DNA from 2 places in the Isoptericola sp. NPDC019571 genome. Region 2 is predicted to be linked to the other one. Evidence: riboswitches for the same ligand, from Rfam matches in the RefSeq annotation. Region 2 holds a riboswitch; the other holds the start of a gene.
What was found. A riboswitch is a leader RNA that binds a small molecule or an ion and turns the genes downstream of it on or off. The one in region 2 is predicted to bind thiamine pyrophosphate.
Positions count from the first base shown of each region.

Region 1 (3,042 bases), on a different contig from region 2:
TGGTGCCCGGCGAGGGCGACGAGGTGCGCGTCGTGGGTGCTGGCCGCGACCGTGGCGCCATGCCGGGCGGCGGCGGTGGCCCACCCCGCCACCGCCGCCCAGGTCCCCCGGTCCTGGCCGACGGTCGGCTCGTCCAGCAGCACGAGCCCCGGCCGGTGCGCGAGCGCGGCCGCCAGCGCGAGCCGCCGCTGCTCGCCGCCGGACAGCCGGAACGGGTGCGCGTCGGCGAGATGGTCCAGGCGCAGCAGCGCGAGCACCTCATCCACGTCCACCCGGACGCCGAGGCGTCGGCCGGTGAGCTCCACCTCGTCCCGCACGCGCAGGGCGAGCAGGCCGTGCTCCGGGTGCTGCGGCACCCAGCCGCACGACCGCGCGAGGTCTCGCGAGCGGGCCGTACGCCCCGGAGCTCCCCGCACCACGCCGGCGGTCGGCCGCAGGTGCCCCGCGAGGGTGGCGACGAGCGTGGACTTCCCCGCCCCCGAGGGCCCCGTGACGGCCGTGAGGAGCCCCGCAGGCAGCCGCGCGGCCACGCCGTCGAGCGCCCGCGTGGTGGTACGGCCGCGCAGGCCGCGCGTCGTCAGGTCGACCTCGAGGGAGTCGACCGAGACCTCCGGCCCGGCGTCGTCCGGCGCGACCAGCGCGGCCGGGACGGGCAGCGGATCGGGCGCCGCCACCCCGGGCAGCCAGACGCCGGCGCGCGTCAGGTCACCGCGCGGGCCGGCCGCGCCGTCGCTCAGCGCGGCGGGCGCGACGTCGTGCGTGACCCGGCCCGCCGGCCCGAGCACCACGACGCGGTCCAGGTGCTCGAGCCACGGCCCGACGTGGTGGTCGACCACCACGAGGGATGTGCCCGTGCCCTCCAGCGCGCCGACGACGGCGGCGCGGACCTCGGCCGCGGCGGCGGGGTCGAGCATCGCGGTCGGCTCGTCCAGGAGCAGCAGGCCCGGGGCGCTCGCCAGCGCCCCTGCGAGCGCGAGCCGCTGCAGCTCGCCGCCCGAGAGGGCCGACGTCGGCCTGTCGGGCGGGTACCGCAGCCCGACCCGGTCGAGAGCCTCCCGGGCCCGACGCCAGATCTCGTCCCGCGGCAGGCCGGAGTTCTCGGGGCCGAAGGCGGCGTCCCGGCCGATCCGGGCCGCGACGACCGCGGAGCCCGGGTTCTGCGGCACGAGCCCCACCCCGCCGTCCACGTGGACGGTGCCGGACAGGTCGCCGGGCAGCGGGTCCCCCAGGACCCCCGCGAGGGCGTGCAACACGGTCGACTTGCCCGCCCCGCTCGGCCCGACCAGGCCGATGCGCTCCCCCGCGCCGACGGTGAGGTCGAGGCCCTCGATCGTCGGGACCCGGCGCCCGGTGGGCCGCCAGCTCAGCCCCCGCACGCGCGCCCGGACGTCGTCGCGCGCCACGCCGTCAGGCCCGGGCGCGATCGGCGGCACGACCGACGCCGCGGTCGGCGAGGTCGCGCCCCGGCCCGAACGCGTCGAGCACGCCGGCCCGCGCGAGGGCGCGCACGAGCGCCGCGCCTCCCAGGCCCGCGAGCAGAGCGCCGGACAGCGCGAAGAGGCCCAGGTACGCCAGCCGGAAGCCCCACGCCCAGTCCGGGTAGTAGGCGAACCACTCGTAGACGGCGCCGCACGCGCCCGCCGCCGCACCCGCCAGGGCCGCGACGGCGGTGCCGAACCGGCGATAGAGGAACAGCGCGAGCACGAGCTCGGTGCCGAACCCCTGGACGACGCCGGAGACGATCGCCGAGAAGCCCCAGCCGGCGCCGAGCAGCGCCTCGACGCTCGCGGCGACGACCTCGGTGAGCAGCGCCGCGCCCGGGCGGCGGACGATGAGGCCGCCCAGCACGCCGCCGAGCAGCCAGCCGCCCCCGAGCAGCCCGGTGGCCGGCGGGAAGGCGACCGCCAGCCCGGCGGAGAGCAGGTGGTAGAGCTGGGTCCAGCCCCAGAAGACGACACCGACGGCCACGCCGAGCATGGCCACCGTGACGAGGTCGACGGTGCGGTACCGCGGGGACGCGCTGCGCAGAGAGATGGGCGCGGACATTCCAGGTAACTCCCTTCGCCGGTGCTAACCGGAGCAGGTTCCAAGGGTCTGCGGCTGTGCCCGCACTCTCAGCGCCCCTTCGACGGCGCTCCCCTGTCATGGGTGTCTTCAGATGTGACGGCCGACGACGCGGCCGCAGGTCCGACCCTAGGCGACGTCGGCGTCCGCGCAAGACCGTCCCGCACCGTGAAACCCCTGGTCACGCAAGAAGGCCCGGAACCATGGGGTTCCGGGCCTTTTCGTCGGGGTGGAGCTGAGGGGACTCGAACCCCTGACCCCCTGCATGCCATGCAGGTGCGCTACCAGCTGCGCCACAGCCCCGAGAACCGACTCTCGCGACCGCGGACGGCCAGGCGATTCGTCTGATTCGGTGTGTTCCTCCGGGCTTGCGCCCCTCGGAACGTCGATATCTTAGGCAGACTTCGGGCCAGGTTCCAAATTCCAGTCCGGTCCCGCCTGCCAGCGGTCCAGGGGGTACCCCGCGCCCACGTTGTGCGCCACGAGGCGCCATGCCGGCACGGCGCCCTCCCCGGCACGGTGCAGGTGCGACCAGTGCACGTTGTGCATGCCCGCCAGCCCGCGCCAGGTGGTCGGGTCGAGCCCGAGCAACGCCGTCACCGCCAGCGAGATGGCGGCCCCGTGCGACACGAGGACGAGCGTCGCGTCGTCGGCCAGGTCCGCGGCGTGCTCGGCCACGGCCTCGGCCATGCGCTGTGCGACCGCCGCCTTCGTCTCGGCCCCCGCCCCCACGGGCTCGGCACCGAGGCGCCAGGCTGCGTACTCCTCGGGCCAGCGCTCCTGCAGCTCGGCGCCCGTGAGGCCCTCCCAGGCGCCGAAGCCGCGCTCGCGCAGGCGCTCGTCCGTCACCAGGGGCTCCCCGCCGAGCGCGTCCGCGTACGCGGACGCCGTCTCGACGGCGCGGCCCAGGTCGGACGACACGATGCGTGTCGCGCGGTGCGACGACGCGAGCGCGGAGCCGCCCTCCACCGCCTGCCA
Region 1 covers NZ_JBIRXZ010000003.1:250,289-253,330, reverse strand. The annotation lists gene ACH443_RS06925 (ATP-binding cassette domain-containing protein) at 1-1,433, opposite strand, end outside; gene ACH443_RS06920 (ECF transporter S component) at 1,408-2,046, opposite strand; TPP riboswitch at 2,040-2,151, opposite strand; tRNA gene ACH443_RS06915 (tRNA-Ala) at 2,295-2,367, opposite strand; gene ACH443_RS06910 (histidine phosphatase family protein) at 2,458-3,042, opposite strand, start outside.
Region 1: another riboswitch for thiamine pyrophosphate. It lies ahead of ACH443_RS06920 (ECF transporter S component); the one in region 2 lies ahead of ACH443_RS11730 (bifunctional hydroxymethylpyrimidine kinase/phosphomethylpyrimidine kinase).

Region 2 (11,124 bases):
GCGCCCCGACCGCCCGTGCGGCGGCCTCGATGTCCGCCTGGGGGGCGCCGGGCCGCCCGAGCGCGATGTTCTCGCGCACGGACCCGCTGAACAGGTAGGCCTCCTGGGTGACCATGACCACGGCGCGCCGCAGGTCCGTCGTCGACAGGTCGCGCACGTCGACGCCGTCGAGCAGCACGCGGCCCTCGCTCGCGTCGTAGAACCGGGTCACGAGCTTGGCGAGCGTGGACTTGCCCGCGCCCGTCGTGCCGACCAGCGCGACCGTCTGCCCCGCCGGGAGCGTGAGGTCGAGGTCGGGCAGCACGACCGGGCCGTCGCCGTAGCGGAACGTGACGTGGTCCAGCCGCAGGGCGCCGCGCGCGTGCGGCAGCGCCACGGGGCGGCGCGGCTCGACGACCGTCGGCTCCTCGGCCAGCAGGCCCGAGACCTTCTCCAGCGCTGCCGTGGCGGACTGGAAGGAGTTGTAGAAGTTCCCGAGCTGCTGGATCGGCTGGAAGAACCGCTTCACGTACAGCAGGGCCGCCACCAGCACGCCGACGTCCAGCCCCCCGGAGTAGACCCGCCAGCCGCCGATCGCGAGCGCGATCGCGACCGCGACGTTCCCGATGAGCACGAGGCCCGGCTGGTAGCGGCCGTTGAGCCCCATGGTGTTGAGGTTGGCGTCGCGGTACTGCTCGCTCAGCCGGCCGTACTCCGCCTCCGTGGTCGACTCCCGGCGGAACGCCTGCACGGCGCGCATCCCCGTCATCGTCTCGACGAACTTCACGATGAGCCGCGCGGACGTGGTGCGCTGCTCGCGGTAGAACACCTGCGAGCGCTTCTGGAACCACCGGGTGAGCAGCCAGGCCGGCACGAGGGCCACCGCGAGCACGAGGCCCGAGCGCCAGTCGAGCAGGAACAGGCTCAGCCCGGTGAAGACCATGAGCATGAGCGAGGAGACGACGCCGGTGAGCCCGCCGTCGAGCAGCTCGCGCAGCGCCTCGAGGTCGGACGTCTGGCGGCTGATGATGCGGCCGGACGTGTACGACTCGTGGAACTCCAGGCTCAGCAGCTGCGTGTGCCGGAAGACCCGACGGCGCAGGTCGAGCAGCACCCCCTGGGCGATGCGCGCGGCCTGGCGGACGTAGGCCCCGGCGCACAGGCCGCCGACGACGGCGGCGACCAGGTAGACGGAGCCGACCAGCACGAGGGTGCCCACGTCGCCGTCCATGAGGTCGGGCACCGCGGAGTCGATGGCGAGGGACACGAGCCACGGGCCCGCCACCTGGCCGAGCGTCGACACCACGACCAGGAGGCCCGCGACGGCGAGGGCCCCGCGGCGCGGCCTCAGCAGCGCGCCCAGCAGGCGCAGCGACCGGGACCTGACGTCGCGGGACGCCTCGGCGTCGAGCCGGGTGGCATCGTCCGCGCTCGCGTCGGTGGGGCGACGGCGCTCGTCCGGCCCGGACGTCGCGGGCCGGGGCGATTCCGGCGTGCTGGGGCGGCTCACCGCTGGACCTCCTTCTCGTCGTGCCCGGTCCGGGCCTGCTCGGGGTGTTCCTGCTCGGCCTGGGCGCGGCCGGGCTCTTCCCGGCCTGAGTGCTCGGCGCACTCCTCCCAGTCCTGCTCCAGGCTGGAGATGACGTGCCGGTAGTGGGCGTCGGTGGCGAGCAGGTCGCGGTGGGTGCCCACGGCCGTGATCCGGCCGTCCTGCAGCACGGCGACCCGGTCCGCGAGCGCCACGGTGGACGGCCGGTGCGCGATGACGAGGCTGGTCGTGCCGTCGAGGACGTCGCGCAGGCGCGTGGTGACGGCCTCTTCGGTGGCGACGTCGAGCGCGGACAGCGGGTCGTCGAGCACGAGCACGGCGGGGTGTGCCGCGATGGCCCGGGCGAGCGCCAGCCGCTGCCGCTGCCCGCCGGACAGGGACAGCCCTTCCTCCCCGATGCGGGTCTCGACGCCCTGCGGCAGGTCGGCGACGAAGCCCGCCTGCGCCACCTCGAGCGCCTCGTGCAGGCGCCGCTCGCGCTCCTCCTCCGGCACGGCGTCGGGGCCGGCCTCCGGGACGCCGAGCAGCACGTTGTCCCGCACCGACGCGGAGAACAGCGTGGGGTCCTCGAACGCGACCGCGACGGCGCGGCGCACGTCGTGCCGTCGCAGGCGCCGCACGTCCACGCCGTCGAGCAGCACCTCGCCGCCGGTGACGTCGAAGATGCGCGGCACCACCATCGCGAGGGTGGACTTGCCCGAGCCGGTGAGGCCGACGAGCGCCGTCGTCGTGCCGACGGGGAGCTCGAGGTCGACGTGCGCGAGGACCGGGCGCGCCGCGTCCTCGTAGCGGAACGTGACGTCGCGGAGCTCGACGTGGCCTCGCGCCGGGCCGGGCTCGGCGGGGTCGGCCGGGTCGGCCAGCGGGTTCGGGGTCTCCATCACCTCGAAGAAGCGGTCGACGGCGGTGCGCGCGTTGAGCGTCATCGACAGGGTCATCCCGAGGTCGACCACGGGGCCGTTGATCACGGCCGTCGTCAGGAAGAAGGCGACGAGGCCGCCGACGGTGATCTGCCCCTGGGCGGCGAGCACCGTGCCGAGCACGAGGCAGACGGCCAGCGTGACCTCGGGGATGAGCTGCAGCGACGTGGTGACGGTGGCCTGGTTGCCCGCCTTGCGGATCTCCGTGCGACGCAGCTCCTCCGCCTGGTCGGTGAACGAGTCGAGGGCGTCGCGCCCGCGGCCGAACGCCTTGAGCACGCGGATGCCGTGCACGGACTCCTCGACCGTGGTGGCGAGGTCGCCCGACTGGTCCTGCGACAGGCGTGCGATGACGCGGTACCGCCGCGAGAAGCGGAACGCGATGACCGTCACCGGGATCGCGCCCGCGAGGTACACGAGGCCGAGCCAGCCGGCGGTGGCCAGCAGGATGCCCACGCCGACCACGATCGTCACGATGCTGACGACGAGCTGCAGGACGCCGAAGACCAGCCAGCGGCGCAGCAGGCCGAGGTCGCCCATGATCCGGCTCAGCAGCTGCCCGCCGGGCCACCGGTCGTGGAACGCGACAGGCAGGTCCTGCAGGTGGCGGAACAGCGCCATCCGCAGCTCTGCCTCGACCCGCGTGCCGGGGTACATCACGAGGTTGCGGCGCAGCAGGACGAACCCGGCCTCCGCGATCCCCAGCACGAGCACGAGGAGCACCGGCACCACGAGGGCGCCGAGGTCGTGGGCGGCGGCGCCCTCCGCGAGGGGGCCCTCGACGAGGGCCTGCAGCACGCGGGGGATCGCCAGCGCGGCGAGGCTCGCGCCGAGCGCCGAGAAGAGGCCGCCGACCATGCGCGGCAACGCGGGCCGGACGTACGGGTAGAGCCGGCGCACGGACGCGAACGTGGAGAGCTCGGAGCCCGCGGGGGCGACGGCCGCCACGGGGGCGACGGCGGCCGCGGGGGCGGCGCCCGGCCGGCCGGGCGGGCCCTCGGCGCGACCCGGCGGCGTGCCGGGCGCGGCGGGACGGCGGGGAGCGGAGGAGGCGGGGCTCCTCCTGGGACTTTCGGAGGGATCGGCGCGGCGTGCGCCTCGGCTGCGGCTGCGCGAAGTGCGCTTCGTGTCGGGCATCACATCCATTCTGTCACTCGCCTCCGACACGCTTGCCCCGATCACGCGGTGGGTCCCAGAACCGGGTCACCGCTTACCGCCGCGTGATCCCGCCGTCCGGCAGGACGGCGGGGCCCGCGACCGGCCCCACGACGGGGCCGGCGAGGCTGCGGTCAGCCCACCGCGACGCGGTCGGCGGGGCGCCCGTCGACGTCCTCGGCCGCGCCTTCCGTGCCCGCTGTGCCGGGGAGGCCCGTCTGGTCGAAGAACGCCAGCTCGTGCTCGCACGCCGCGCGGAACGCCGCCGCCATCCGGTCCCGGGTGGACGCGTCGGACGCCGCGGCGGCGCGGCGCAGGATCGCGACGGCCTCCCGCGTCGCGCCCGCGAACGCGTCGTCCGCGTAGGTGCCCAGCCACTCAGCGTACGGGTGGCCCGCGTGGTTGCGGGCGGCCAGCCGCTCCCCCACGTCCTGGTAGATCCAGTAGCAGGGCAGGACGGCGGCCACGAGGGTCGCGTAGTCGTCGCCGGCCGCGCGCAGGTGGTCGAGGTAGGCGGCCGTCGTGGCGCTGGCGGGCACGTCCTGCGGCTCCCCGCCCAGCCAGCGCGTGTGGAGGTCGAGCTCCGTCACCAGGGCGCCGTGCGCGCCACCGGCCCAGAACGCCTGCTCGGCCCGCGTGGGCGCGAGCTCGCTCGCCCGCGCGAGGCAGCGCGCGTAGTCGCGCAGGTAGAGCGCGTCCTGCTCCAGATAGGTGCGGAAGTGGTCGGGGTCGAGGGTCCCGTCGCCCAGCGACCGGACGAACGCCAGGTCGTCGATCGCGGCACGCACGTCCGCGGCGTCGTCCCACCACCGGGCGACGACGTCCTCCGCGCCCGCACCGGCCGCACGGGACGGCGCCTGGGGTTCCGCGCCGCCCGCGCGCAGCCCCACCAGGTGGTCGACGGGGCCGTTCCCGCCGCCGACGCGCAGGGCCTCCCCCGCCCGGATCGCCGCGGTCAGCCAGGCCTTCGTGCCGCGCAGCGCCTCCGCCCAGTCGCCCGTGCGCGCGTACCGGGCGGCCAGCCCGCTGGACAGCGAGCAGCCGGTGCCGTGGGTGGAGGTGCTGGTCAGGCGCGGGCCGGGGAGCTCCACGAGCACGCCCTGCGGGCCGACGAGGGCGTCCGGGGCGCCCTCCTCCCTCGCGTCCGGACGCGCGAGCAGGTGGCCGCCCTTCGCCACCACCAGGACCCCGTGCCGGGCGGCCAGCCGTCGCGCCTGCTCGAGGGCGGCGGGCCAGTCCGCGGCGGGGGGCTCCTGCGCGAGGACCGCGAGCTCGGGCAGGTTCGGCGTCACGACGTCCACCCGGCCGAGCAGGTCCCGCACGGCGTCCTCGGCCGCCGGGTCGAGCAGCCGGTCCCCGCTGGTCGCCACCATGACCGGGTCCAGGACGACGGCGGGGCGCGCGGTCGTGCCCGACCGGTCGGACGTGGCGTGCGACAGCGCGTCGAGCCACGCGGCCACCGCCCGGGCCACCGGGGCCGAGGCGAGCATCCCGATCTTCACGGCGTCGACGGTCACGTCGTCGGTGACGGCGTCGAGCTGCGCGGCGAGGAACGCGGGGGGCGGCACGTGCACGTCGCGCACGCCACGGGTGTTCTGCACGGTCAGGGCCGTGACGGCGGCCATCCCGTAGCCGCCCGCGGCCGCGATCGACTTGAGGTCGGCCTGGACGCCCGCGCCCCCGGACGGGTCGGACCCGGCGACCGCCAGGACGCGGGGCCTGCTGCCCGTCCGGAGCGCCCTCGTCGGCGACGAGACGGGAGCGGGGGCGGCGTGAGCAGGGGTGGTGCTGCCGGCGCGGCCGGCGGAGCTGTCTTCAGGTGCGCGCGCACTCATGTCGACATCCCTTCGCTAGTACGAGCTAGATCAGGTTCGACGGGTGTGTTCTCAGCGCCCGCCGGCCGGCCGTGACGAAGTCGCGGCGATGACCGGTCGGGACGCACCCCGTGTCGTGGCGCCCACCGTAGCCCAGGTCGGCACCGGCGGGTCCGGCGTCCCGCGCGGGTGCGTCGTTCCTGGCTCCGCCGTCGTCCGGGCGGCCGCCCGGGGCGAGACTGCAGGTCCCGGCCGACGCCGCGGTAGGGTGCGGGGGTGCCCGTGGTCGTCCGTCGTGTGCGCGAGCTCCTCGTCGCCGGCACGACGCTCAGCATCGCGGCCGCCGCCCACCTGCTGGCCGGCGGCGCGCTCCCCGGGGCACCCCTCGCCTGGCTCGTCGTCGCGGCGCTCACGGCGCCGCTCGCGGTGTGGACCGCGCGCCGCAGGCTGACCCTCCGGCGCCTCCTGCCGGCGATGGTCGCGCTGCAGCTCGTCCAGCACACGACGTTGTCCGTGCTCGGCGCGGCGGGCACGGGCGCTCCCTCGGCACCGCTCCCGACCCCGGGCACCACCCTGGACGGGCACGCGCTCCACGCCATGGGCCCGGGCTCCCTCGCGCCAGCGACGGGCGGCGGGCTGCTGCATCACGCGGGCGACGCCGGGACGACGTCCTGGATGCTCGCCGCGCACGCCGCCGCGGTGCTGCTCACCGCCCTGCTGCTCGCGGCGGGCGACCGGGCGGCCCTCACCGTCGTCGGGCACCTGCGGCACGTCGCGCTCCTCGTGCAGGAGCCGCCGGCGCTGCCGGTGGTCCGCGAGCCCGCCGTGGTCGTCGGGCGCACCTGGCGCCCCCACCCGGCCCGCGTCCGCCGGCGCACGCCCCCACGAGGACCCCCTCTGCTCCCGGGCGCCCTCGCGCGCGCCGCCTGACCCTGCCCTGGTCCGTCGTCGGACGGGGGCGGGTCCCTCGCCGTCCCACGACCGCCTGACACACCTGACAGCCAGGAGCAGAAGAACCCATGTCCAGGACCACCCCTGTCATCACCCGTGCCCTCCGCCCGCGCCGCCTCGTCGGCGCGGCCGCGCTCGCCCTCCCCGCCCTCGTGCTCGGCGCGACCGCCGCGTCCGCGCACGTGACCGTGACCCCCGACGCGGCCGAGGCCGGGTCGTACGCCACCCTCACCTTCAAGGTCCCGAACGAGTCCGCCGAGGCGTCGACCACCGCGGTGCAGGTCGACCTGCCCACCGACACCCCCTTCACCAGCGTGTCCGTCGAGCCCGTGCCGGGCTGGACCGCGAAGGTCACCCAGGCGCCCCTGCCCGAGCCCGTCGAGGTGCACGGCACCACCGTCACCGAGGCGCCGGCGAGCATCGAGTGGACCGCCGACGACGCCGACGCCGGCATCGCGCCGGGCGAGTTCCTCCGGTTCACCGTGTCGGCCGGCGCGGTCCCGGACGGCGTGGCGGAGATCGTCCTCCCCGCCACCCAGACCTACTCCGACGGCGAGGTCGTCGCCTGGGACCAGGAGGCGTCCGGCGACGCCGAGCCCGAGCTCCCGGCCCCTGTCCTGCAGGTCGTCCCGGCCGCCGAGGACGGCGGCCACGGCGCGGCGTCGGCGGCCGGTGCCGGCGACGCCGCCACGGACGCGCACACCGACGCGGCGGCCGAGGACGGCGGCTCCGGCACCCTCCCGCTCGCGCTCGGCGCCGCGGGCCTCGGGCTCGGGCTGGTCGGCGCCGTCACCGGCGTGACCGCCCTCGCCCGGACGCGCGCACGGGCCACCGACACGGACGGCACGGACGGCACGGACGGCACGGAGCAGCGATGAGCGCGCCGGACGGCCGCCCCGCCGCGCGACGCGCCCTCGCCGCGGCCGGGTCCTTCGCGCTCGCCCTGGGCCTCGGCGCGGCCGGCGTCGTCGGCGCGGCGGGGCCCGCGAGCGCCCACAACGTCGTCGTCGGGACCTCGCCCGCCTCGGGGACGACCGTGACCGAGCCGCCGGAGTCCGTCGACGTGACGTTCGACGACGTGGTGCTCGACCTGTCCGCCGAGGGCTCCAGCACGGTGATCACCGTGACGGACGCCGACGGCACGGACCACGCGACGGGGTGCCCCACGACGCAGGACCGCACCGTGTCCGTCCCCGTCGCGCTGGGCGAGGGCGGCGAGTACACGGTCGACTGGCGGATCGTGTCGGCCGACGGGCACCCCACCAGCGGCGAGTACTCGTTCACCTACGAGCCGCCCGCCGGGACCGAGGCGGCCCCCGCGGCGGACGTGACGCCGTGCGCCCCGGCCGGGGGCGCGGACGAGGCGTCCGACGGTGCCGCGGAGGGCGCGTCGGCCGCCGCGGACGCCGGGGGCGGCGACGCCTCCGAGCTGGTCGTGGTGCTCGGCATCGCGGGCGGCGTCGTCGTGCTCGCCGGCGCGGCGGTGCTGGTGGCGCTGCGGCTCGCCCGACGTCGCGGCTGACGCGCCGCACCCGCGACCTGTCAGGGCCAGGGCCGGAATGACCGCCGCGCCCTGGCCCTGACGGGTCGCCGTCGTGATGCTCCCGGGCGTCCGCGTCGTCGTCGGGTCGTCGTCGGGTCGTCGTCGGGTCGTCGTCGGTCGTCCCCGGACCCCGCCGGAGCCGCCTACGATGCCGAGCATGGATGCGGGGCAGATCGTCGGGATCGTGACGGGCCTGGTCGTGGTGGTCGTGCTGGTCACGGCGGTGGTCTTCTGGGCGGCACGACGCCGCAGGGCGGCGCGCGGGCGGGCACAGGACCTCGAGGCGGAGCTGCAGCGCCTCGGCCTGGAGGCGGGCTCCGCCCTGGTGCGCGCGGACGAGCGGGCCCGCCTCGCGGAGGACGAGCTCGCCTTCGCCCAGGCGGAGCTCGGCGACCGGGAGACGCGCGAGCTCGCGCCCACGCTGCGGCGGGCACGCGAGCGCCTCTCCGAGGCGTTCCACCACAACCAGCTCCTGCACGACCACGTCCCGGACACCGACCAGCAGCGCCGGGAGTGGTCGGCGCGGATCGTCGACCTGTGCCGGTCGGCCGACGCGTCCTTGGACGAGCTCGACCGCGGGCTCGCCGCCCTGCGGCAGACGGTCCGCTCGACCCCCGACGCCGTCGACCGGGTCGACGCCGAGCTGGCCCGGGTGCGCGAGGCCGTGCCCGCGGCACGCGCCGACCTCGAGCGGCTGCGCGAGCAGTACGCCGAGCGGGCCCTGCTGCCCGTCGCGGACAACCCCGAGCAGGCGGAGCGCCTGCTCGAGTTCGCGGGTCGCAGCACGGCGGCGGCCCGCAAGCGCCTCACGACCCAGCAGGTCGCGGAGGCCGGTGCCGCGGCCCGCGCGGCGGAGGAGGCCGTGCGCCGCGCCGAGGGGCTGCTGCGCGCCGTCGACGACTACGAGGCCGAGGCGCTGCGCGCGGAGGCGGCGCTCGGCGCGATCGTCGCGGAGTCCCGTGCCGAGCTCGCCCAGGCGCGCGCGCTCCCGGCGGCCCAGCGGGCGGGGCGCATCGACGGCGCCGTCACCGCGCTCGAGGACGCCCTCTCGGCGCTGCCCGCCCCGGGCGACCCGGGCGACCCGGTGGGCTCCCTCACCCGCGTCCGGGAGGCCAACACCGCCCTCGACGACGCCGTGGCCGAGCGGGCGGAGCGCGACGAGCGCGCGCGCCGGGCGGCGTCGCGGCTCGGGCCCGCGCTCGACGACGCCGAGCGCCAGCTCGCGGCGGCGCGGTCCGTCGTCGACGACTACCGCGCCCCCGTGGGCCCCGACGCCCGCACGCGCCTGGCCGAGGCCGAGCGCGAGGTGGCGCAGGCCCGCGCCGCGGAGGACCCCGAGCGCGGGGTGGCCGCCGCCCGCCGGGGCGCGGCGCTCGCCGCGGAGGCCGCGACCCTGGCGCACCGCGACATCGCCCGGTCGGGCCAGGGGCAGCGCTGGGACGGCGGCTACAACGGCGGACCGGACGGGTACGGCGGGGGGTACGGCTGGCAGGGCGGCCGCCGCCCTGGCGGCCGGGGCGGCTCCGACGTCTTCGGCGCCGTCCTGGGCGGGATGGTGCTGGGCGGTATCCTCGACGACATCGGGGACATCGGGGACATCTTCGACTGACGTGGACGGCGCCGCCGGGGTACGCGCGGGGGACGACGGCGCGGGGACGGCGAGCACGGGAGGGCGGATGACCACCACGGTGCGGCGGCGGGTGCGGGTGCACGGCCGCGTGCAGGGCGTCGGGTTCCGCTGGTCGACCCGCGAGGCGGCCCGCCGGGCGGGCGTGGGCGGGCTCGTGCGCAACCTCCCCGACGGGACGGTCGAGGCGGAGGTCGAGGGCACGCCCGACGCGGTGGACGCGATGCTCGCGTTCCTCCGCGAGGGCCCGCCCGGGGCCCTCGTCACGGGGGTCGACGTCGAGGACGTGCCGCCGGTCGGCGAGACCGCCTTCGACGTCAGCGGCTGACGCCCCGCACGGTGGCCGGCACGCGCGCCGCCACGAGCTCGACGACGCCGGCCCGGGTGCGCGCGTGCTCCTCGATCGCGAGCCCCCGGTCGAGCACCCACCGCATCGGCCGGCGCCGGAAGTGCTCCCCGGCCAGCGGGACGCTCACCGCGTCCGCGAGCGCCTGCAGCGCCCGCACCGGCCAGGCGCTCGAGGCGACGTGGTCGGCCAGCAGCAGCAGGCCGCCAGGGCGCAGCACCCGCGTCATCTCGGCGAGGGCCGCGCGCTCGTCGGCGATGCCGCACAACGAGAACGTGCACACGACGGTGTCGAACGCGGCGTCGGGCAGGTCGAGCGCCTGCGCGTCGCCGACGCGGAGGTCGGCGTCCGGGTCGATCCCGAGCCCCAGGCGGGCGGCGCGGCTCCGCGCGACGTCGAGCATCCCGGCGCTCTGGTCGACGCCCACGTAGCCGTCGGGCCGGGCGGTCACCGCGGGCGGGAAGTGCTCGAGGTTGAGCCCCGTGCCGACCGCGACCTCGAGGGTGCGGCCCTCGGCCAGCGCGCAGAGCCTCTCCCGCACGCCGGGGAACATGCGTCGCTCGGCGGCCGTGAACGCCCGGTCGTAGCCCGCGGACTCGCGGTCCCACCGCCGCCGCAGCCGCGCCGCACGCCCGCGCTCTGCGCGCCCGTGCTGCGCGCCGTCGTCGCTGGTCACCGCCCCAGGTTCCCACGGCCGCCGGGACCCGCGACAGGGCCGCGGACCACGTAGCATTTCGCAGGTGACGAGTCCCACCCATGCCCGACCCGCCCGACGCCGCGGCGCCGGCAGCGCGATCGTGGGCGGCGTCGGCGAGATCCTCATCACTCTCGGGGTGGTGCTCGGGCTGTTCGTCGTCTGGCAGCTGTGGTGGACGTCCGTCGAGGCCACGGCCCAGGCCCAGCAGGTCATGCAGGAGTTCGAGGCGACGCTGCCGCCCGCCAACCCCGAGCCCGCCGAGCTGCGCACGGACGACCCGCCGGTGCCCGACGCCGTCGGCTACGGGGAGACGATCGGCACGCTCATCGTGCCCGCCTGGTACGGCCTGACGAACAACGCGATGCCGATCGCGGAGGGCACCGGCATGGACGTGCTCGACCGGGCCATGGCGGGCCACTACGAGACGTCGCAGCAGGTGGGCGACATCGGCAACTTCGCGCTCGCCGGGCACCGGCGCACGCACGGCAACTCGTTCCGGCACGTCGACAAGCTGGAGGAGGGCGACCAGATCATCGTCGAGAC
Region 2 covers NZ_JBIRXZ010000005.1:316,732-327,855, forward strand. The annotation lists gene ACH443_RS11720 (ABC transporter ATP-binding protein) at 1-1,489, opposite strand, end outside; gene ACH443_RS11725 (ABC transporter ATP-binding protein) at 1,486-3,306, opposite strand; gene ACH443_RS11730 (bifunctional hydroxymethylpyrimidine kinase/phosphomethylpyrimidine kinase) at 3,738-5,438, opposite strand; TPP riboswitch at 5,429-5,559, opposite strand; gene ACH443_RS11735 (hypothetical protein) at 5,694-6,347, shown strand; gene ACH443_RS11740 (YcnI family protein) at 6,437-7,246, shown strand; gene ACH443_RS11745 (copper resistance protein CopC) at 7,243-7,890, shown strand; gene ACH443_RS11750 (hypothetical protein) at 8,069-9,520, shown strand; gene ACH443_RS11755 (acylphosphatase) at 9,588-9,866, shown strand; gene ACH443_RS11760 (class I SAM-dependent methyltransferase) at 9,856-10,560, opposite strand; gene ACH443_RS11765 (class E sortase) at 10,625-11,124, shown strand, end outside.